Regions from separate parts of the Corynebacterium occultum genome, predicted to be linked through region 1. Evidence: predicted binding sites of a transcription regulator. Region 1 holds the regulator's gene; the other holds the start of a gene.
The links. Region 1 encodes LexA, which represses DNA repair genes until DNA is damaged. Its sites were predicted from a motif close to CGAACANNTGTTCG; they were not measured.
Positions count from the first base shown of each region.

Region 2: the regulator LexA is predicted to act here: its motif matches at 4,035-4,048, upstream of COCCU_RS01105 (HNH endonuclease signature motif containing protein).

Region 1 is NZ_CP046455.1:1,791,261-1,802,395, forward strand. Features, by position in the region: partial or broken gene COCCU_RS14685 (IS1380 family transposase) at 1-81, opposite strand, end outside; gene COCCU_RS08355 (hypothetical protein) at 233-451, opposite strand; partial or broken gene COCCU_RS08360 (transposase) at 807-1,154, opposite strand; partial or broken gene COCCU_RS08365 (IS3 family transposase) at 1,192-2,394, shown strand; gene nrdR (transcriptional regulator NrdR) at 2,582-3,040, opposite strand; gene COCCU_RS08375 (hypothetical protein) at 3,124-3,486, opposite strand; gene lexA (transcriptional repressor LexA) at 3,843-4,505, shown strand; gene COCCU_RS08385 (DeoR/GlpR family DNA-binding transcription regulator) at 4,771-5,550, shown strand; gene ptsP (phosphoenolpyruvate--protein phosphotransferase) at 5,657-7,372, opposite strand; gene COCCU_RS08395 (1-phosphofructokinase family hexose kinase) at 7,523-8,488, shown strand; gene COCCU_RS08400 (PTS fructose transporter subunit IIABC) at 8,615-10,789, shown strand; gene COCCU_RS08405 (HPr family phosphocarrier protein) at 10,870-11,135, shown strand, end outside.
Region 2 is NZ_CP046455.1:233,540-244,674, reverse strand. Features, by position in the region: gene COCCU_RS01115 (fasciclin domain-containing protein) at 1-279, shown strand, start outside; gene COCCU_RS01110 (heavy metal translocating P-type ATPase) at 455-2,746, shown strand; gene COCCU_RS01105 (HNH endonuclease signature motif containing protein) at 2,743-4,008, opposite strand; gene COCCU_RS01100 (glutamate synthase subunit beta) at 4,258-5,799, opposite strand; gene gltB (glutamate synthase large subunit) at 5,799-10,349, opposite strand; gene COCCU_RS01090 (YdcF family protein) at 10,638-11,135, opposite strand, start outside.

The sequences.
Region 1 (11,135 bases):
CGGGACCAGCCTGGTGGTCGACACGAGGTGGGGGTCGACGAATGACGACTGACAGGTTTTGGGGGTATAAGATACTTGCACCTACGAGATGCCCTCCTGGATTGGGGATACGGACCTTAGAAAAGTCGTATTATCCCAGTTCAGAAGGGCATTTCCCTTATTCCCACGCCGTTACCGACCGGACTGCATCGGTGGATCCGGGCTTAACTATTGCCGCGTTCTCACTAACCGGCTATTGACTTTTTTGCACGACACGGCGCAGCGATTTCCATGCAATGACAACTCCGGAAATGATGATCAGTGCATTAGAAAGGAGACCAAAGGTCGTGGTGTCCCCCAGCATAAGACGGACAACCAACAGGATCAGGCCAGCGGTTGAGATAAACAAACCTGCTTTGAGCAAAGCTGTACCAGAGCGGTCTGATCCCTCAGCTTCTTTTTTACTTCCCACCTTTTAACCCTCTTCTCTATTCGCAGCCAAAGACCACTCCTCCCACGGAGACAACATAACTCGTGCCAGCAAAATCGAATGCTGCGGCAGTTCCTGCCGTGGCCACGATAAAGCCGATAGTTCCGAGCGCCATGCCTGCGATCGCGAGGTAACACGCGATGTCTGCCTTGCTCGCCATCGTATAGCTCTCTCAAAACAAAAGCTTCCTGATGCGCGTGTTTGACCACTGATCCACCCCACCGGGGTTGTTGACTTTTCACCTATGGTCGCATCCCTCAAGATTGCCCTTACCAGCGAGGAAATCACCCTCCTTAAAAGCTATAGCTCTCTCAAAACAAAAGCTTCACCCACCAGCTCAGATCTGGTAGGAAAAAGTCAATGACGCAATAAACGTCTCAAACCCGATACAGGTGTCCTCGAAGACTAATCGCTGATGGTTACTGATCGCTGCTTTCGCCTCATTCCACACCTTCTCAATCGGATTATGATCCGGGGCATACGGTGGCAACCACACCAGGTGCACGTTAGCCAACGCAGTGCCTTCGCCCAGGTGCTCGCGGAGCTTCTTTGACCTGTGCCACCTCGCGTTATCCCACACCACGGTAATCTTCTTACCCGGATACCTGCCCACCAAGGTGGTAAGTGCCTCGATGATGGTCTCGGTGTTCTGCCACGCCAACCGCAACAGATCCACTGCGCCCGTATGGTGATTTGAGACAGGGTCTAGGAGAATTAGTGCCATGTCGAATCGCCGCATCTTCACCGAAGAGTTCAAAGCAGGAGCTGTGCAACTCGTCGTGTCATCTGGGTGCTCCATCAAAGAAGTGGCCACCGAGTTAGGCATCAAAGAAGGAACACTGGGTGCGTGGGTGAGAGCCTGGAAGACTGAACACCCTGATGCTGGTGTGGATGAACCAGGCCCAGTTGAATGGGCGAAATACAAGGCCCTGCAGGCAGAAAACGCTGCGTTGAAACGAGAAAATGAGTTCTTGGGAAAAGCCAGCGCCTTCTTTGCCGCGAAGCACCTGTAGAAGATTTCTATGCGTTCATCGAGCAGGAGAAGGCCGTCTTTCCTATTACCTGGATGTGCAGGAAGTTGGGTGTATCCCGGGCATCGTATTACCGCTGGGCTAAGCCTGGGGGCCTGACTCCCACAGCCACAAGGCATGTGAAGCTCAAGGACGAGGTCGCCCAGGAGTTTGAAACCAGTAACCACATGGCTGGCAGGGATCAGCTGACCACGTTGCTCAACCAACGGGGTGTCAAAGTGTCCATTGGGACCGTGGGGGCAATTATGAACGAATTAGGACTGCGTGCCAGGGGCGATGCGTGCCTGGAAGAACACCACGGTCAACGACCCAGCAGCCCGGACTGAGCATATTAAAAATCATATGATCGACAGCCACGGGAAACGAGACTTTATCGCTACCGTGCCTGGGACCAGGCTCGTTGGTGACATCACCTACCTAAAGACTGGCTCAGGGTGGCTATATCTGGCCACTGTGATCGATTTGGCCACGCGAATGGTGGTGGGATGGTCGATGGATTCAAACATGCGCACACCATTGATTACCAATGCGTTGGCCATGGCCCGTGATCATGGGCGTCTTCATCCCGAGGGTGCAATTTTTCACTCGGATAGAGGATCTCAATACACCTCCGGGGAATTTCAGACGTGGTGTGCCGGCAATAAGATCACCCAGTCGATGGGAGTGACCGGGGTGTGCTGGGATAACGCAGTGGCGGAGAATTTCTTCTCTCACCTAAAGACCGAAATGTATCGCCATTATGACTTTAAGAATCACCTGTCAGCCCGGACCGCGGTGATGGACTATATCGAGGGATGGTACAACCGGCGCCGGCCTCACAGTAATAACCAGGGACTGTCGCCGGCGAATGCTTTGGCCTCGTATCAACAGCAGTATGGATTAGCAGCAGCGTAAGAAGAAAAATCAATCAAGCTGTCTCAAAAACTTGACGAGCGCAGTTCGAGACGGCCCGCGAACGTCGACACACAGCAGCCATCGGGATGATGAAAAACTGAGGCTTCACGGCTCCCCACCCAACTTTTCGGCAGTGTCCTCAGGAGTGACCATGAACTCGTGCGCAGCCTCGGGTTAACACTCCGACTCAGGGCTGGGTGCGGGAGCGGCGGCGCATCAGCCGGATCTCAGACTCGAAATCCTCGGCACTCTCGAAAGACTTGTAGACCGAAGCGAAACGAAGGTAGGCAACTTCATCCAGCTCCCGTAGCGGTTCCAGGATGGCTAGGCCGATCTCATTAGCATGCACCTGGGAACTACCGTGCCCGCGGACGGACTCCTCAACCTCCTGTGCCAACCGTTTAAGGGCGTCATCGGAGACATCGCGACCTTGGCAGGCACGACGAACTCCGGTGATGACCTTGTCGCGGCTGAAGGGTTCGGTGACACCATTACGCTTGATCACCAGCAGCACAGCTTTTTCAATGGTGGTGAATCTACCCTTGCAGGAGCTGCACTCCCGGCGACGTCGGATGGCGGAACCCGCCTCAATGACGCGGGAGTCGATCACCCGGGAATGATCGTGGTGACAGAAGGGGCAGTACACGGGAGTTTCAGAACCTCTCTACAAGGACGGCCGGGGCGGAAGCGGTTGGCACGCACCAACTTCATAGCGTACCCCTGTGCAGATCAACCGAGCGAGACCGACCTTTCACTGATCGGCAAGGTCGAAGTCGGCATCGGTTCCTCCAGGCTGGCACCCAACAACAGGCCGAGAACCAGCAATAGTCCGAAAGCCACTCCCGCAAGGTATGCCTGGGCGGCCTCCCCCAGTTGCAGGACCTTGGGGAGCTTGTCCCGGTTTTTGGAAACCTGCTCACCTGGGATTAGTTCTCCTGTTCGATTTTGGCGGGAAAGGCGCCGCACCCCAACCCCGGACGAAAGGTGCGGAACCCCCTCTTTCGGCTCCCACACGGCTGCAGCAGGAACAATTCCCGAGCTGAGGGAAGGGCTCATTTTCGCTGTTTGAACACGGTTAAGGGAGATGCTCATCATCGGATCCTTTCGTTCATGGGAAATCTTAGGCACCCGCCCCACCACTTCACCACAACTTTAGTTCAGGTGTTCGAATACATTTTTCTGTTCGATTTATAACACGCTCTCGAACACTTGTCCAGAATAAGACTCCCCTTTCTCGAACATTCGTGTTAAATTCGAATGCAGATGGGGCAGCGTTCGCCCAGATCAAGGCCAACTGATTCGAACACCCCACCTCGTAGCCACGAGGTACCCCAGCTGAAACGGCCGACCACGGACCATCGCAGGTCCAAACCTAAGGAGCTTTCGACATGGCCCGCGCCAGAGCCAAGGCAACATCTTCGAAGACCGCCGCCAGCGGCAAGAACCCGATGGTGGACCTCTCCGACCGTCAGCGCCGGATCCTTCAGGTGATCCAGGATGCGGTGGTCCTGCGGGGTTACCCGCCGAGCATCCGGGAAATCGGTGATGCCGCCGGCCTGCAGTCCACTTCCTCGGTCGCCTACCAGCTCAAGGAGCTGGAGAAGAAGGGCTACCTGCGCCGTGACCCCAACAAGCCACGTGCGGTGGATGTCCGCCATCTCCCCGGCACCGAAATTCCCAGGAACAACAGATCCGCCAAGGCCACAGCAGACTCTGAGATCCCCGCCAACGCCAGCTCCGCCAGCTACATCCCGGTGGTCGGTTCAATTGCGGCAGGCAACCCGATCCTCGCCGAGCAAAATGTCTCGGACTATTTCCCGTTACCCGTGGAGATCGTCGGCGAAGGTGAGCTCTACATGCTCCAGGTCGTGGGGGAATCCATGCGCGATGCCGGCATCCTTGACGGCGACTGGGTGGTCGTCCGTTCCCAGCCGGTGGCTGAACAAGGGGAGTTCGTGGCAGCCCTCATCGAGGGCGAGGCCACCGTCAAGGAGTTCCACAAGGACTCCACCGGAGTCTGGCTGTTGCCCCACAATGACGCCTTCTCCCCGATCCCCGGCAATGACGCCGAAATCATGGGCAAGGTGGTTTCGGTGATGCGCAAGCTTTAGGGCGACCCCAGCAAGGGGTCGGCAATCCCCTTTCCCACCCCCGGATGGCATCTGAAAATGCCCGCATGAGTCTGCCACCCAAAAATTTTCCAATTAGATATTTAACCAGCTCAGAGATGATTTTTTGTGCCGGGCCCAGGTTTATCCTCACCCCGGAGAGGGGTGCGACGGAGCCAGGTCCCCTGCTACTGCCGGTGAAAGTGGGAGAATCGGAAACTAATGGATCGATTCAAGCCCGTGTGACCTAAAGGACCGAGGAAGTTGGATGTACGCTGAGGAACGCCGTCGCCAGATCGCTTCGTTGACCGCTGTTGAAGGGCGTGTCAACGTCACCGAATTGGCAGAACGCTTCGAAGTAACCGCCGAAACTATCCGTCGTGACCTGGCTGTGCTTGATCGCGAGGGGATCGTCCACCGCGTCCACGGCGGGGCAGTGGCCAGCCAGACTTTCCAGACCACCGAATTCAGCCTGGACACCCGATTCCGTTCCGCTTCCGCAGCAAAGTCTGCGATCGCCCGCACTGCACTGGATCAGCTTCCCGCCGTCGGTGGCAGCATCTTCCTGGATGCCGGCACCTCCGTCACGGCACTGGCCAACCTCATCACCGAACAACCCCGCGCCCGGGAATGGTCGATCGTGACCAATAGCCTGGTCACTGCCCTGAACCTTGCCAACGCAGGCCTGACCGAGGTGCAGCTGCTCGGTGGCAGCGTTCGGGCGATCACGCAAGCCGTGGTGGGTGACACCGCATTGCGCACCTTGGCGCTGATGCGCGGCGATGTCGCCTTCATCGGCACTAATGCCCTGACCCTGGATCATGGTCTCTCCACCGCAGACCCTCAGGAAGCTGCCATCAAGGCAGCCATGGTCACCAATGCCCACAAGGTGGTGGTCCTCTGCGACTCCACGAAGCTGGGCAATGACTACCTGGTCAGCTTCGCCGGCATCAATGACATTGACGTGGTGATCACCGATGAGGGCGCTCCGGAAACCTTCATCGAAGCCCTGCGGGAACGTGAGATTGACGTGATCATCGCTCACTGAGCTGATCCCCGCTTAGTCCGGCGCCCCTGTGGTTGTTCAAGAGCCCCGGGCCAGCCCTGCCTTTCAGGCGGTTAGCCGCGCGGGGCTTCCGCTCGCTGGCCACACATCATCGAGCCCCGGGGACATCAAGCAGATGGGCCGCCACCTCGCGGGCCTGCTGCGCCGTTGCAGCCTGCACCACCGCTTCCGCTGCTCGTTGGCAAGCCGCCATGCTGACCCTGGAAAGCTGCTCCCCCACCGCAGAAAGCGCCCCGGCCGCCGGGGAAAGGGAACTGACCCCCATCCCCGCCAGGACGCAGGCCAATAAGGTATCCGCTGCGGATTCCCCACACACCCCCACCGGGGTGCCGAGTCGTTGCCCCTCCCGGCAGGTATGCCGGATCAGTCTCAGTACCGCAGGTTGCCAGGGATCAGCCAGCTCTGCCAGTTCTGGGGACATCCGATCCGCTGCCATCACATACTGGGTGAGGTCATTGGTGCCGATGGAAACAAAATCCAGGTGGGGCAGAATCAGATCCGCCATCAGTGCTGCCGCCGGGACCTCAATCATCGCCCCGGGGGAAAGTCCCCGCTCTCGGCAGAGGATCGCGAAATTTTCCGCCTCTGTGACAGTGGTGAGCATCGGCGCCATCACCGATACCTGTCCCCCGCTCTCTGCACTAGCGAGGGAAATCGCATCTAATTGATTCTGCAGCTGAGAAGGATGCCCCTCAGCCACTCTCAGGCCACGGACCCCCAGGGCGGGATTATCCTCCCCCGCCATATCCAGGAAGGCGAGGGGTTTATCGGAACCGGCATCAAAGGTGCGGAACACCACCTTCCGGCCAGGGAAGGCCGCCAAAACTTCCGCATAGATCTGCGACTGCTCCACCACCGTGGGTTCCCGGCGGGCCTTGAGGAAGGGGATCTCGGTCCGGAAGAGTCCGATCCCCTCAGCCTGGGTGGCTGCCGCCTGCTGGGCCGAAGCCACAGAGGTCACACTGGCCAGAAGTTTGATTCGGTGACCGTCAGTGGTGTGGGCGGGGCCTTCCCACCGGGTGATTCTCCGGGTGTGCTCAGCAGCGGCGCTCATCGCTGCCCGGGCGGCCTCGGGGTCCACCCCACTGTGCAGGACCCCCTGATCGGCGTCGACAAGCACTGTGGTGCCGTCCTGGAAGCGGGACAATTCCCTGCCCGCACCGACGATGCAGGGCAACCCCAGCTGCCGGGCGATGATCGCGGTATGGCTGGTTTTCCCACCCCGCATCGTCACTAGGGCCAGTACCTTGGCAGGTTCCAGGGTTGCCGTATCCGCTGGAGAGAGATCCTCGGCCAGGAGCACCACCGGCTCCGAAATTGAAGGCAGACCGGGTTCCGGCTCGCCTCGGATCTCCGCGATAATGCGGTCCCGAAGATCCTCCAGATCGGTGATCCGCTCAGCCATCACCCCACCCAGGGAGGCAAACATGCCGCTGAACTTCGCAGTTGCCCGGACTGCCGCCACATCCGCAGGGTGACCGGCGCTGATCGCCTTCTTCGCGTTCTTTGACCAGGCGGGATCCGCCGCCATCACCGCATTGGCGCGCAGCACCTCAGCGGCCTCTCCCCCCGTGGCGTCGGCACGCTCTCTGAAGCGCCTGGCGACGGTATCGACAGCGGCCAAAAGACGCTCGTATTCGGTCTGCCGTTCATCCTCGGGAATCAGTTCCCCGGATACCGGCAGGTCGGGCCGGTGATGGGCCCAGCGGACGGGGCCGTAGACGATCCCGGATACACAGGCGGTACCCTGAACTTTAATACCTGAGGGATTAAGGTCCACACTATTTCGGGGATTGGGCTCCATGCTCCGGATAGTAGTCGCGGTCAGCGCCGATCACTGCCGTATGCCTTCCGCTTGTCAGGCAAGTAACGAAGGAAAATGCCATTGATCCGCACTGATGCCTCTCCCCGGATCCAGCTCAGTCAACACCCACTCACTCTCCGGGAGACCGTCATGATCCTGACCTTCACCCCCAACCCGAGCATCGACCGATCCCTGGAACTCTCCGCTCCACTACAGCGCGGGGAGGTGCAGCGTCTGGTCGCCAGCCGTCGGGCCCCCGGTGGGAAGGGCATCAATGTCGCCCATTCCCTCCACCTGGCAGGACACCCCACCCTGGCAATTCTTCCCGCCCGCGCCGATGATCCCCTCCTACCGCTGATCAACCGGAGTGGGCTTCCCTTCTCCCGGGTGGAGATTGAGGAACTGGTACGGATCAACACCACCGTCACCGAACCTGATGGCACCACCACCAAACTCAACGGCCCCGGCGCGACCTTGAGTGCCCGGGCCCAGATTGAGCTGACGGAGAAGCTGCTCAACCATTCCTGCCAGGCTCAGTGGTTGGTGATGGCCGGGTCCCTGCCGCCGGGGGTGCCGGTGGACTGGTATTCCCAGCTGATCCGGACGGTGCGTTCTCTGCGTCCGGAGTTGAAGATCGTGGTCGACACCTCTGAGGGGCCACTCCGCGAGGTGGTGGCTAATGTGGCTGATGCCGCCCCTGATCTGATCAAACCCAATGCCCTGGAGCTGGGGCAGTTATTGGGCACTGATGGTCGGCATTGGGAGCAGCAGGCGGAGCAGGGAAATCTGGCGCCGGTGATCCGTGCCGCCCGGCAGTTGAATGAGCAGGGCATCCCTGAGGTGCTGGTCACCCTGGGTCCGGCGGGTGCGCTGCTGTTGTGTCCGGAAGGGCTCTGGTATGCCACCGGGCCTGAGATGCGCCCGGTTTCCACGGTGGGTGCCGGGGACGCACTCTTGGGTGGTTATCTGCTGGGCCGTGTCCGCGGGATGTCCCCGGAACAGTGTCTGGGCCAGGCGGTGGCCTATGGTCGGGCGGCGGTGGAGCTGCCCGGTACGGTCATGCCTTCCCCGGGGCATCTGCAACCTACGAGAGTGACCGTTACCCGCCTGCCCTGAGAAGGGATCACCCTCAGATACCCCTGAACTTTCCCTAACGGAGGTACACCACTCCCGAAATTTTGTTTTCCCAGCTTTAATGGGGTGGTGAATTCGAAGTCAGAGTCTATCCTTCCTACTGGTCTGGTGTTATTGGATGCCGCGCTGGGGGATTCCTCAGCGTCGGTGATCTCGGAACTCTCGCAGTTGCTGGAGGTTGAGGGGCGGGTTTCTTCGGCGGCTGTGTTGAGCGCCGCGGTTCTCGCCCGGGAGGGGAAGTCCCCCACCGGTTTTGCGGGGCGGGTCGCCATCCCTCATGCCCGCAGCGATGCGGTTAGCACCCCTTCGCTGGTGTTTGCCCGGTTGTCCCGGCCGGTGGATTTCGGCGGTCCGGATGGGGCGGCCGATCTGGTGTTTTTGATTGCGGTTCCCACCGCTGCCGGAAAATTTCACCTGAGGTTGCTCTCCAAGCTGGCTCGTGCGTTGTTGCGTCCGGCTTTCCTGGAATCGCTGCGCAGCGCTGCTGATGCTGACACTGCTGTGGCGGTGATCAACCAGGTCATCTCTCCCCCAGGTGACACTGTGCCGGAGGTCGCCGGGGGTGTTCCCGGGGCCAGCCAACCGGTGGCTGAAGGGTGGACGGCGGAGAAGACCACGGCTGAGGTCACCTCCCCGGGTATTCCCCAGGGGGTCGTCACCGCCCGCCCTAAACCGGCGGCGGTTCTGCCACGCCCCACCGATGCCGATGAGTCTGCGCTGAAGGTGTTGGCCGTCACGGCCTGTCCCACCGGTATCGCCCAGACCTATATGGCTGCGGACCGGTTGCTGCAGACTGCTGCCGCGCGTCCCGATGTGCGGCTGATGGTGGAGTCACAGGGTTCCGCTTCCCCGGTGCAGTTGGATCCGGCGGTGGTCAGCCGGGCCGAGGTGGTGATCTTCGCGGCTGATATCGCGGTGGTTGGTCGGGAACGTTTCGCCGGTAAGCCCTTCATCGAATGTGGGGTGCGGCGGGTGATCAATGAGCCGGAGGTGGTGCTGGAGGAGGCGATCGCGGCCTTCGAGAACCCGAACACTTCCAGGGTGCCCGCCGGGGACAATGCCGGGGGAAATGCTGTTGAGGTGGATTCCACCAGGGAAAGGTCTCTTTCCTTCCGGGAGGGTCCGGCCAGTTTCCTGTTGGGCTGGGGCCGTCGGGTACGACAGGCGATGATGACCGGGGTGGCTTATATGGTGCCATTCGTCGCCGCCGGTGGTCTCCTGATCGCCTTGGGGTTGTTGCTCGCCGGCCCCCAGATCCCGAACATCTGGCCTCAGATGATAGCCAATCAATCACCCATCAACCTGATGGATCCTTTTCTCCAGGATGGGCAGATGGATTTCCGGGAGCGTTCGGGGTGGCCGGTGTATCTGGGTGCGATCCTTTACGGCACCGGATCTTTCGCAATGCAGCTGATTGTTCCTGCGCTCTCGGGTTTCATCGCTTTCGGTCTGGCGGGCAGACCCGGCATCGCCCCAGGTTTTGTCGGGGGTGCCGTCTCCCTCTATGTCGGGGCAGGTTTCATCGGGGCTCTGGTTACCGGAATTCTGGCGGGTGTGGTGGCTGCCATGCTCGGGGCGTGGAAGCCACCCCGGTTGGTGGTGTCCCTGATGCCGGTGGTGATCATCCCGCTCATCGGTACCCTCGCGGTGGGGTTGGCGATGTTTCTGCTGCTGGGCCGCCCCCTGGGTCATGTGATGGACATGTTGAACAACTGGCTGGGGTTGTTGGATGGTTCCTCGGCGTTGGTTTTCGGTGCTCTACTGGGCCTGATGATGTGTGTGGATCTGGGTGGACCGCTGAATAAGGCGGCTTTTCTCTTCGCCACCGCCGGGCTCTCCACCGGTGATCCGGCTTCCACCACGGTGATGGCCGCGGTGATGGCCGGCGGTATGGTTCCCCCCATCGCGATGTCTCTCGCCACCCTGCTGCAGCGGCATCTGTTTACCGCCGTGGATCGGGAGAACGGGAAATCAGCCTGGGTGCTGGGCCTGAGTTTCATCACCGAGGGGGCGATTCCTTTCGCAGCTTCGGATCCGCTGCGGGTGATCCCCTCGGTGTCACTGGGCGGAGCGGTCGCCGGTGGCCTGTGTATGGCTCTGGGGGTGGGTTCCCAGGCACCGCATGGCGGGGTGCTGGTGCTCTTCGCAATCGACCCCTGGTGGGCGTTCCTCTTCGCGGTGGGGGTGGGTTCCCTGGTGGGCGCATTGACGGTGATCCTGATCAAACGTCTCTGGCCGAGTCGGACGGTTCGTGGCAGGGTGCCGGTTCCCGCTCTAGGATAAGTTGGGTGTCTCCCCGGTGGTGCCCCCCTTGCGGTGCCGCCCTTTTTGACCTCTGCCCCTCAAGGAAAAGGATTGCCCCGGTGTTTTCCAAGACTGTGACCGTTGGTTCCAAGGCCGGCCTGCATGCCCGGCCGGCTGCGCTGGTGGCGGAGGCGGCCGCCACCTTCGATGAGGAGGTCTTCCTCGAGTTGGTCGGTGACCCCACCGCAGAGCGCACCGAGGCTGATTCCTCGCTGATGATCATGGCTCTGGGGGCTGAGCACGGTGAGGAAGTGCTGGTGTCCTCCGAAAGCGGGGAGGCGGTCGCCCAGATCGCGGGGATGATCGAGCGCGAACTCGATACCCC
Region 2 (11,135 bases), 1.6 Mb from region 1:
GGCACACTGGACGAGCTGCTGGCAGATCCCACCGGGGACCTCTCCCAGATCCTGCAGTACCACGTCGTCTCCGGCGAGGTGATGGCCGCAGACGTTCTGGAGCTGGACGGCCAGACCGTCGAAACCATCCAGGGCTCCGATCTGACCGTCGAGGTCGAGGGTGAGAACGTCGCCCTGATCGACGCCGCCGGCAACCGCGTCAATGTCGTGGACACCGATATTGCCGCCTCCAATGGCGTCATCCACGTCCTGGACGGCGTGCTGATGCCGAACGCCTAAGCACTACCTGGCACCCACACCGCCCCGGCCCGACCCCCGCAATGGGGATCGGGCCGGGGTTCCGTTTTCCCACCCTTGCCAGATACCCCCATGGGGTATAAAGTTGAGGCTGATGGTGCGCCAAACTCGAAGGGCCCACACCCCCCATATGCTCAATAAAGAGGACTGATAACCCATGCCCCAGACTCAGGCACCACTTGAGTTGCTCCAGGTTGATCTTGGTGTCACCGGCATGACCTGCACCTCCTGCTCCTCCCGCGTCGAAAGAAAGCTCAACAAGGTCGAGGGAGTCGAGGCCAGCGTCAACTTCGCCACAGAGTCCGCGTCAGTGAAATATGACCCCACCAAGGTCGACACTGGGCAGCTCATCGAAACCATCCGGAACACCGGTTATGACGCCTTCGCAATGAAGACCGACACCACCGAAGAATCCCCGGGCCCCGGAGAGAACCTGATGGCCGGTGGCCAGAGTCAGATCGATGCCGCCCGCGAAGCCGAAGCCGCCGATCTGAAGCACCGCCTGATCGTCTCCGCCCTGCTGGCCGTCCCGATCATGTTGCTCAGCATGGTTCCAGCCCTGCAGTTCAACAATTGGCAGTGGGCCGTGCTGACCATGACCACCCCGGTCTACTTCTGGGGTGGCGCCCCCTTCCACCGGGCCACCCTGGTCAATCTGCGCCACGGTTCCTTCACCATGGACACCCTGGTATCTCTGGGAACCACCGCCGCCTACCTCTGGTCACTCTGGGCGTTGTTCATCGGCAATGCCGGCATGCCGGGCATGAAGATGGAGATGCATCTGTTGCCCTCCGCCTCGACGATGGATGAGATCTACCTCGAAACCGTCGCCGTGGTCATCGCTTTCCTGCTGCTGGGCCGCTGGTTCGAAACCCGGGCCAAGGGGCAGTCCTCAGAGGCGCTGCGCACACTGCTGGATATGGGAGCCAAGGACGCCGCAGTCCTCCGGGATGGTGCCGAGGTCCATGTCCCGGTCAGTCGACTCAAGGTGGGTGATATCTTCATCACCCGCCCCGGAGAGAAGATCGCCACCGACGGCACAGTCACCGAAGGGTCCTCCGCCGTGGATGAATCCATGCTCACCGGTGAATCCGTTCCCGTTGAGGTGAGCAAGGGTTCCAAGGTCACCGGCGCCACCCTGAACACCTCCGGCCGCCTACTGGTCGAAGTCACCCGTGTCGGCGCAGACACCACGCTGTCCCAGATGGCACGCCTGGTCACTGATGCCCAGTCCAAGAAGGCCCCGGTACAGCGCCTGGTGGACCAGATCTCCCAGATTTTTGTGCCCACCGTCATCGGTATCTCCATCCTGACCCTGCTGGCACATATCTTCTTCACCGATGCTGGCCTGGCACCTGCCTTCACCGCTGCGGTCGCCGTGCTGATCATCGCCTGCCCCTGCGCCCTGGGCCTGGCCACCCCCACCGCACTGCTGGTCGGAACTGGCAGGGGTGCGCAGATGGGTCTGCTGATCAAAGGCCCGGAGATCCTGGAATCCACCAAGAAGGTGGACACCATCGTCATGGACAAGACCGGTACCGTCACCTCCGGCGCCATGTCCGTCAGTGAGATCACCGCAGCACCCGGTTTCGAGGAGGAAGAGGTGCTGGCCAAGGCTGCCGCAGTTGAGTCCGCCTCCGAGCACCCCATCGCCCAGGCCATCGTCCGGGAGGCGGAACGCTCCGTCCCCGTACCTGAGGTCAGCGCCTTCAACAACACCGCCGGCCAGGGTGTCAGCGGCACCGTCGAGGGCCAGACTGTGACCATCGGCCGCCCTGCGGGATCCCTGGAACCCACCCTGCAGCACGCCTTCGATGCGGCTCAGGAACAGGGCGGCACCCCGGTGGTCATCCAGATCGAGGACAAAAATGCCGGAGTGATAACCATTCGTGACACCGTCAAGAAAACCTCCGCCGAAGCCGTCGCAGGATTGAAGGAACTGGGGCTGACCCCGATGCTGCTGACCGGTGATAATGCCGGTGCCGCCCGAGCGGTTGCGGCTGAAGTCGGCATCGACCCGGAGCATGTGATCGCCGAGGTCATGCCGGAGGAGAAGGTCGCCCAGATCGAAAAGCTGCAGGCCCAGGGCAAGAATGTCGCCATGGTCGGCGATGGCGTCAATGATGCCGCAGCACTTGCCCAAGCAGACCTGGGCCTGGCGATGGGTGCCGGCACCGACGTCGCCATCGAAGCCTCCGACATCACCCTGATGAACAATGACCTCCGCTCCACGGTGGATGCGATCCGTCTTTCCCGCCGCACCCTAGGCATCATCCGGGGCAACCTCTTCTGGGCCTTCGCCTATAACGTCGCCCTGATCCCGGTAGCTGCGCTCGGCCTGCTCAACCCGATGCTCGCCGGGGTCGCGATGGCTTTTTCCAGTGTGTTCGTGGTCCTCAACTCCCTGCGTTTACGTGGCTTCCGTTCCTCACATGGGGCCGCCGCCTAAACCCTGCTTATCGACGCCCCCCTGCCCACCACGGCCCGTGGTGGGCTTTGGCCGTTGTGGGGATTGTTTAGAAGGGTGGTTCCTCCTCCCGGGTTGTCTCCTCCGGGGTCGGGGCGGGTACGGCGTTTGTTGACCCGTTGGGCACGACGCTGCATAAACGACTGCGCAAACAGTGTGCCCGGCCGAGACAAAGGCCCCCGCGGGTGGGTGACCACCACATCACCATCCGGATAGGTCCAGCTCCACACCCCCTGCGCATCCATCACCAGGTTCAGGTCCCCACGGGTTTTCCTCAGGTGATGCCTGCGACACAGACACTGCAGGTTACTAGGGGTGGTGGGACCCCCGTCGGTGTGGTTGAGCACATGATCAACATCGCAGGCCTCGGCATCGATCCCGCAGTCCTCCGGCCCCCGACAGGTCCCGTCCCTGCCTTTCACGGCCCGGATGATTTCCTCGGTGGGTCGGTAGGTCAGGGTGGTGGTGTGGGCGGGGGGGTCCATGGTGCGGGTGTGGGTGATCCGTTCGGCCCAGCGTCGGGCCTGGCGGTCATCGAGGTAGCCGGCTCCTGCCAGATAGGTCGGGGTGTCACCGTCTGGTCCGTAGAGGTTGTACACCACCTTCGGGTTGTGCATCGTCCCGCGGAGCAGCCCCAGCAGGGCGTCATGCAGGGTGGTGTCTTCGGCGGTGGCGGTGGCCCGCAGGATGGTGTGGATGTCCAGGGCGTCATCGGCGGCGAGCACCGCCTGGATCTGGGTGTGTCCGGTGCCGGTGGTGCGGAAGTGGATGCCCAGGGCTCTTGGGTGGGTGTCGTGTTCGGCGGCCGGGTGTCGTGTTCTATGAGGAGGAGGCGTAAGGAACCGGCGGATGGTTGTCGGCCCCGGGAGGGCTTCCGCGGCTTTGGTGGGGGTGAGGAAGGTGGTGAGGTGCTTATCGACCTCGGTGATGATGTCGGGGTCGTCCACGGCGATCAGGGCGTGTTCGATGGCGCGCAGCCTGGGGTGGTCGAGCAGGCCGAGGTCGTGGTTGTGGGCAGCCAGCACCGGGTAGTGGCGCAGGAGTTGGACGATCGACAGCCAGGTCAGTGTGGTGGTTGTGCTCAAGGAGGTGCGGGCGGCGAGGTGGGAGGTGGTGGTGTCGATATCGGCGTCGTCGTCTGGGGTGACACTTGTCCAGAAGGTGAGGTCCTGGCGGTTGCGGTGGGTGGTCCAACAGGCGGCGGGGTCGGTGTGGCGGTAGTAGGGGTGTGGGGTGGTGTGCATAGGTGTTCCTGGGCAGGCTCGTGCATGGAATGCGTGTTCGATATCGAAGCTGGGACACGGGCAGGGCATGCCCACCACCCTGGGGGTGGTTCAACTACATAAGACCATGTGCGGCGCTGATCTGAAGGGGCACCCGTTCGGCAGGACTCACGCACATACACATTCGAATCAAGACTCCGCAGTAAAGATCAGGAAGCCTGAACCACCTCAGCTCCCTGACCTATCGAAATGCCTTCTAATACGCCCGTGTTAAACCGCCAGGGGCTTATCTTCAGGGCGCACCGCGACCGGCAAGGCACTCTCCCCCATCAGATCGCGGTCCACAGCCGCCGCAGCAGCACGGCCCTCTGCAATGGCCCAGACGATGAGGGACTGACCACGACCATTGTCCCCGGCGATGTAGATGGGGGCCTCGAAACCCGGGAAGCGGGGTGAAGCCTGGGCCCGGTATTCGCTGCCCCGGCTGATCCGACCACGGGAATCCGCCTGCAGACCCAGTTCACTGAAGAGCCCACTTCTTTCCGCACCACTAAACCCCAGAGCGATAAACACCAGATCTGCTTCGAGGTGGAAATCAGTTCCCGGTACCGGCACACGCTTTCCCTCAATGACCTCGATATCCACGCACTGCAGGGAACTCACCTGTCCATCCACCCCGTTAAAGGCCATTGAGCCAGCGTTGAAGAGTCGCTGGCCGAGGGGTTCACCGGGCATGCGGGTGGCCAGCCCCAGAGCCTCGATCTCGGCGGCAGATTCATCACCGCTGATGCGGTACTCCCCTTCCTCATGAGCGGTGGCCACCCGCTTGATCAGGGGGAACATCGGCCAGGGGGTTTTCGGGGAGCGGGTTGCCGGAGCCTCAGGACGGATGTCCACCTGGGTGACTGAGGCTGCGCCCTGGCGCAGCGCAGTGCCGAAGCAGTCCGTGCCGGTGTCACCGCCACCGATGATGATGACCTTCTTGCCGCGGGCGTCGATAAGCGAGCGGGGACTGTCACCCTCGTTGGATTTGTTCTGGGCGGTGAGGTATTCCATGGCCGGGTAGATGCCAGCGAGTTCGCGGCCCGGTACATCCAGGGGGCGCGGTACCGGGGTGCCGGTGGCCAGCACCACTGCGGAGAATCCGGCCAGGTCAGCCAGGGTGGGAGCGAAGGAGGTGCGGAAGTTCGTGCCCTCGGCACGCATCTGTTCCAGACGGCGGTCAATCCAGCGGTTCTCCATCTTGTACTCCGGCACGCCATAACGCATCAGCCCACCGAGGCGGTCATCACGTTCGAAGACGGTGACGCGGTGACCGGCGCGGGTCAGCTGTTGAGCGGCAGCCAGACCCGCGGCGCCGGAGCCGATGACGGCGACGCTCTGTCCGGTGTCCATGCTGGGTCGGATCGGGGTGATCCAGCCTTCCTGAAAGCCGTGTTCGATGATCTCCAGCTCGATGTTCTTGATGCTCACCGCATCATCATTGATGGCGAGTACGCAGGCACCTTCGCAGGGGGCGGGGCAGAGTCGGCCGGTGAATTCGGGGAAGTTATTGGTGGCGTGGAGTCTTTCCAGGGCTTCCTGCCAGCGGTTCTGCCGCACCAGATCATTCCATTCGGGGATGATATTGCCGAGCGGGCAGCCCTGGTGACAGAAGGGCACACCGCAGTCCATGCAGCGCGCGGCCTGCTGCTTGAGCTGGTCTTCACCGAAATTTTCATAGACTTCGCCGAAGCTCAACAGACGCAGCGGGACCGGCTTGTGGGTGGGTTCGCGTCGGGGGTAGGTGAGGAATCCATGTGGGTCGGCCATCAGTTCACTGCCTCTCTGATTGCGGGGCTGGTGTTGAATTCGAGTGTCACGCGGCGGTAGTCCCGCGGCATGATTTTGAGCAGGTCGGCGGCACGGAAGGGAGTCCGGGAGCCGGTCAGGCGGATGTGGCGGGCGATGGTCTCTTCGACCCATTCCACATCGGCAGGGTTGAGCTCCTCAATGTCGACCAGCTCGGGGTTGACCCTTCCCGGCAGGTCAGCGGAACGGGGAAGGTAGGCGATGCCGCCGGACATGCCGGCACCGAAGTTCGTGCCCACCTCACCGAGCACCACTACTCTGCCGCCGGTCATGTATTCACAACCGTGGTTGCCGATGCCCTCCACCACGGCGGTGGCACCGGAGTTTCGCACGCAGAAGCGCTCCCCCACCTCACCCCGGATGAAGAGTTCACCGGAGGTGGCACCATAGGCGATGACATTGCCGGCGATGATCTGCGGCTGGCTACCCTGCCGCTCAGCTTCCTTTCCGTCGGGGCGGATGGTGATCCGCCCGCCGGAGAGCCCCTTGCCCACGTAGTCATTGGCATCACCGTGGAGGTTGAGGGTGAGTCCGGCGGGGATGAAGGCCCCGAAGGAGTTGCCGGCGGCACCCCGAAAGTTGAGGGTGATGGTGCCCTCGGGCAGTCCCTGGGCACCTGTGGCGCGGGTGATGCGGGAGCCGAGCATGGTGCCCACGGACCGGTTGATATTGCTCAGCGGGTAGTTCAAGGAGAGCCGGGGGCCCGACCCACCCGGGACACCGGGGGTATGCGCATTCCCAGAGGCCCAGGTGGCTGCAGCGGTGATGATTTCCCTGGTGTCCGCGATCAGTTTATTGTCCAGGGACTTGTCCAGACTGTGGTCCTGAGGGATCGCATGCCGGATCTGCTGCCCGGGGAAGTTGCTGTTGGGCCGGTGGAAGATGGGGCTGAGGTTGAGCTTGGCTGCCCGGCCGACGTCCAGATCCCTGCACTGTCGCAACACCTGGGCCTGCCCGATGGCCTCATCCAAAGTGCGGAAACCCAGCTGGGCGAGGTATTCACGGACTTCCTGGGCGAGGAAGGTGAAGAAGTTGATCACGTGCTCAGCTTTTCCGGTGAATCTTTCCCGCAGCTTGGGGTTCTGGGTGGCGATGCCCACAGGGCAGGTGTCCAGGTGGCAGACCCGCATCATGACGCAACCTTCCACCACCAGGGGTGCGGTGGCGAAACCGAATTCCTCGGCACCTAGCAGGGCGGCGATGATGACGTCCCGGCCGGTCTTGAGCTGGCCGTCAGTCTGAAGGCGGACGCGGTCCCGCAATCCGTTGAGCAGCAAGGTCTGCTGAGTTTCGGCCAGCCCGAGTTCCCAGGGGCCACCGGCGTGCTTCAGCGAGGTCAACGGGGAGGCACCGGTGCCGCCATCATGCCCGGAGATGAGGATGACATCCGCATGGGCCTTGGCCACACCTGCGGCGACCGTGCCCACGCCCTGTTCGGCGACAAGTTTCACGTGAATCCTGGCATCGGGGTTCGCGCACTTGAGGTCGTGGATCAGCTGGGCGAGGTCCTCGATGGAGTAGATGTCGTGGTGCGGCGGCGGGGAGATCAGGCCCACGCCCGGGGTGGTGATCCGCACCTTGGCGATCCACGGGTAGACCTTGTCCGGCGGCAGCTGACCTCCCTCACCGGGCTTGGCACCCTGGGCCATCTTGATCTGAATGTCGGTGCAGTTATTGAGGTAATGGCTGGTCACGCCGAATCTTCCTGAGGCGACCTGTTTGATGGCGGAGCGTTTCCAATCCCCGTTCGCTTCGGGTTCGAAGCGTGCGGTATCCTCCCCGCCCTCGCCGGAGTTGGACATCCCACCCAGGTGGTTCATGGCGATCGCCAGGACCTCGTGGGCCTCGGCGGAGATGGATCCGTAGCTCATCGCGCCCGTCGAGAAGCGCTTGACGATGTCCGCGACCTCCTCGACCTCCTCGATCGGCACGGGTGGGAGCTCCGGGGCGAACTCGAAGAGTCCGCGCAGGGTGCCCAGTCGCTCGGACTGGGAATCAATGGCTGCGGTGTACTCCCGGAAGATGTCCTCCCGGCCGCTGCGGGTGGCGTGCTGCAGCTTGAAGATGGTTTCCGGGTTGAAGAGGTGGAATTCGCCCTCCCGGCGCCAGCGGTACTCCCCACCCAGGTCCAGCTCGCGGTGCGCCTGCTCCTCCGGGCGGGGCAGGAAAGCGCTGCGGTGCCGCTTGGCGACGTCCGCGGCCACCTCCGCCAGCCCGATTCCGCCGATGGGTGCGGCGATGCCGCCGAAATAACTGTCCAGCAGTTCCTGGGAAAGACCGATGACATCGGCGAGCTGAGCACCCCGGTAGGAGGCCACGGCGGCGATGCCCATCTTGGACATGATCTTGAGTACCCCATTGGTGGCGGCCTTTAGATAGTTGGCGCCGGCCGCAGCCAGGTCCAGACCCGCCAGCTGACCCTTGATACGCAGCTCATCGATGGTCTCGAAGGCCATGTAGGGGTTGATGGCATCTGCCCCGAAGCTGATCAACATGGCCAGATGATGCACCTCACGGGCATCACCACACTCGATGATCAGGGAGCAGCGGGTCCGTACTTTCTCGGTGACCAGCTGCTGGTGGACGGCAGAGACCAGCAGGAGGGAGGGGATGGGGGCCAGTCGCTCATCGGATTCTCGATCGGAGAGCACGATCAGGGTTGTGCCCTCAGCCACCGCCGCCGAGACCTCTCGACGCACGCGGCGGATGGCATCTCGCAGCCCGGCACCGCGGTGCGCCACCGGGTAGAGCCCGGACACCACCACAGAGTCGAAACGGCCCCATTCTCCGTGGTCATTAGCGTGGATGAGGGTGGCCAGCTCATCATTGTCGATGATGGGGCGGTCCAGGCGGATCCGGCGGGCGCTCTCCGCACCGGGGTTGAGCAGGTCCGCCTCCGCACCCAGCAGGGTGTACATGGAGGTCACCGGCTTCTCCCGGATGGAGTCCAGGGGTGGGTTGGTGACCTGGGCGAAACGCTGGGAAAAGAAGTCGAAGAGCATCCTGGGGCGCTGGGAGATGGCAGCGATCGGGGTATCCGAACCCATGGACCCGATGGCCTCGGAACCCTTCAGTGCCATCGGCTGGATCAGCAGATCCACATCCTCCTCGGTGATGCCGAAGACCCGTTGCCGCAGCACCACCCGATCATGGGGCATGTAGTCGTAGCGGGTCTGGGGCAGACCATCCAGGTGGACGAAGTTCTCCCGGATCCACTGCCCATAGGGTTGGGCGGTGGCCAGCTCATGCTTGATCTCCGCATCGGGGATGATGCGCCCCTGTTCGGTGTCGATGAGGAACATCCGGCCGGGCTGCACCCTGGTGCGCTGCACAATGCGATCAGGGTCGATGTCCAGCACCCCGACCTCTGAGGCCATGACCACCAGGCCTTCATCGCTGACCCAGATCCTCCCGGGGCGTAGACCATTGCGGTCCAGCACCGCGCCAACATAGCGGCCATCGGTGAAGGCGAGAGCGGCTGGACCATCCCAGGGTTCCATCAGGCAGGAGTGGTACTCATAGAAGTCCCGCAGCTCAAGGTCCAGTGTCTTGTCATTCTCCCAGGCCTGGGGCACCATCATCGCCACCGCATGGGGCAGGCTGCGTCCACCCAGGTAGAGCAGCTCCAGGACCTCATCGAAACGGGCGGTGTCCGAACCTCCCGGAGTGCACACCGGCAGTGCCCTGCCCAGGGGTCCCAGGCTTTCCGAGTTGATCAGGGATTCCCGGGCCCGCATCCAGTTCTCATTGCCGCGGACGGTGTTGATCTCACCGTTGTGGGCCACCAGCCGATAGGGGTGCGCCAGTGGCCAGCTGGGGAAGGTATTGGTGGAGAAACGGGAGTGCACCAGGCAGATGGCGCTAGCCATGCGGGGATCCTGCAGGTCGGTGTAGAAACCGGCGAGCTGGGAGGTGGTGAACATGCCCTTGTAGACGATGGTCCGGGAGGACAATGAGGGGAAATAGACGGTGGGCTCATCATTGGACTGGCCCAGCTCACGGGAGCAGCGGTTGCGGATGAAGAACATCAGGCGGTCCAGGTCAAGGCTGGATTTCCCCTCCGCAGTGAGGAAGATCTGGGCCAGCCCCGGCATGGCCTCCCGGGCCATGGAACCCAGCTCTGCCGCGTTGAAGGGGACATCACGCCAGGCCAGAACCTGTGCACCTTCCTGAATGATGATGCCTTCGATCTCTCGCTGGGCATCCATCCGGGCCATGCGGGTTCGGGGCAGGAAGACGATGCCGGTGGCATAGTGGCCGGGTTCCGGTAGTTCGATGCGCTGCTCGGCGAGGATTTCCCGGTAGAACCCATGGGGCAGCTGCATCAGGATGCCGGCGCCATCACCGGTGGTGGGCTCAGCCCCGGCGGCACCGCGGTGTTCAAGGTTGCACAATGCCTGGATGGCCTGCTCGACCAGTGTGCGGCTGGGGCGACCGTGCAGATCCGCCAGGAAGGCCACACCACAGGCGTCCTTCTCATGGCTCGGATCATAGAGTCCCTGTTTATTCATTGCGCCTCCCTTTGGGGCTTCACCGGACATACACCTCAGCAAAACCTATCTATTGATCTATAGATTTCACTAGAGCCCAGAAAACACCGTCTGAAAAGACCGCGCAACCCCCCGTGCGGGAAAACCTGCAGCTCACGCCAAGGAATGTGACTCATACCACAATAATATACCTGTCAATCGACCGGCGACCACCCCCAGAACACCCTAAATTACCCCTGCTAGCTGGGACTACTACTAAGTGATAGATATTCACACCCCCACAGGGCGCAGAAGGTCAACCCACAAAGATCAGCAGGGGTCGGTGATCCAGAATTTCAAATATCCGCCCAACTCCCGGGCCACATGATAAGGAATACGGAGCTTATCCACCCAGCCATGGAAGACCACGGTGGCGGGCACCTCCGAGCACTGCTCGAAGACACTCCGGACGCGGCGGGTATGAGGACGGTTGGTCACCACGACCACACTTTCCCAACCCTGCTCCTGCGCCAGTTGCGCAAAGGTCTGCGCCTCACCCACCGTGGTCACCGGGGAAGGTTTCATGCACAGCGAGTCTGCATCGGCGGGACGTGCCGAACCGCGGCAATGCTCCCAGCCCACCTCATCTTCAACGCCCTTCCAATTGGAGATCACCAGGATGCCCGCCACCCCCTCATCCACCAGGCGGGCGCCGTATTCATGGCGGCCGTCACTGGCACCAGCCAGCACCAGCACCACATCAGAACGCGGCGGGACATCACGCGGCGGATAGAGAAACCAGGCGGTGGTGGAGAGAAAGGCGACCAG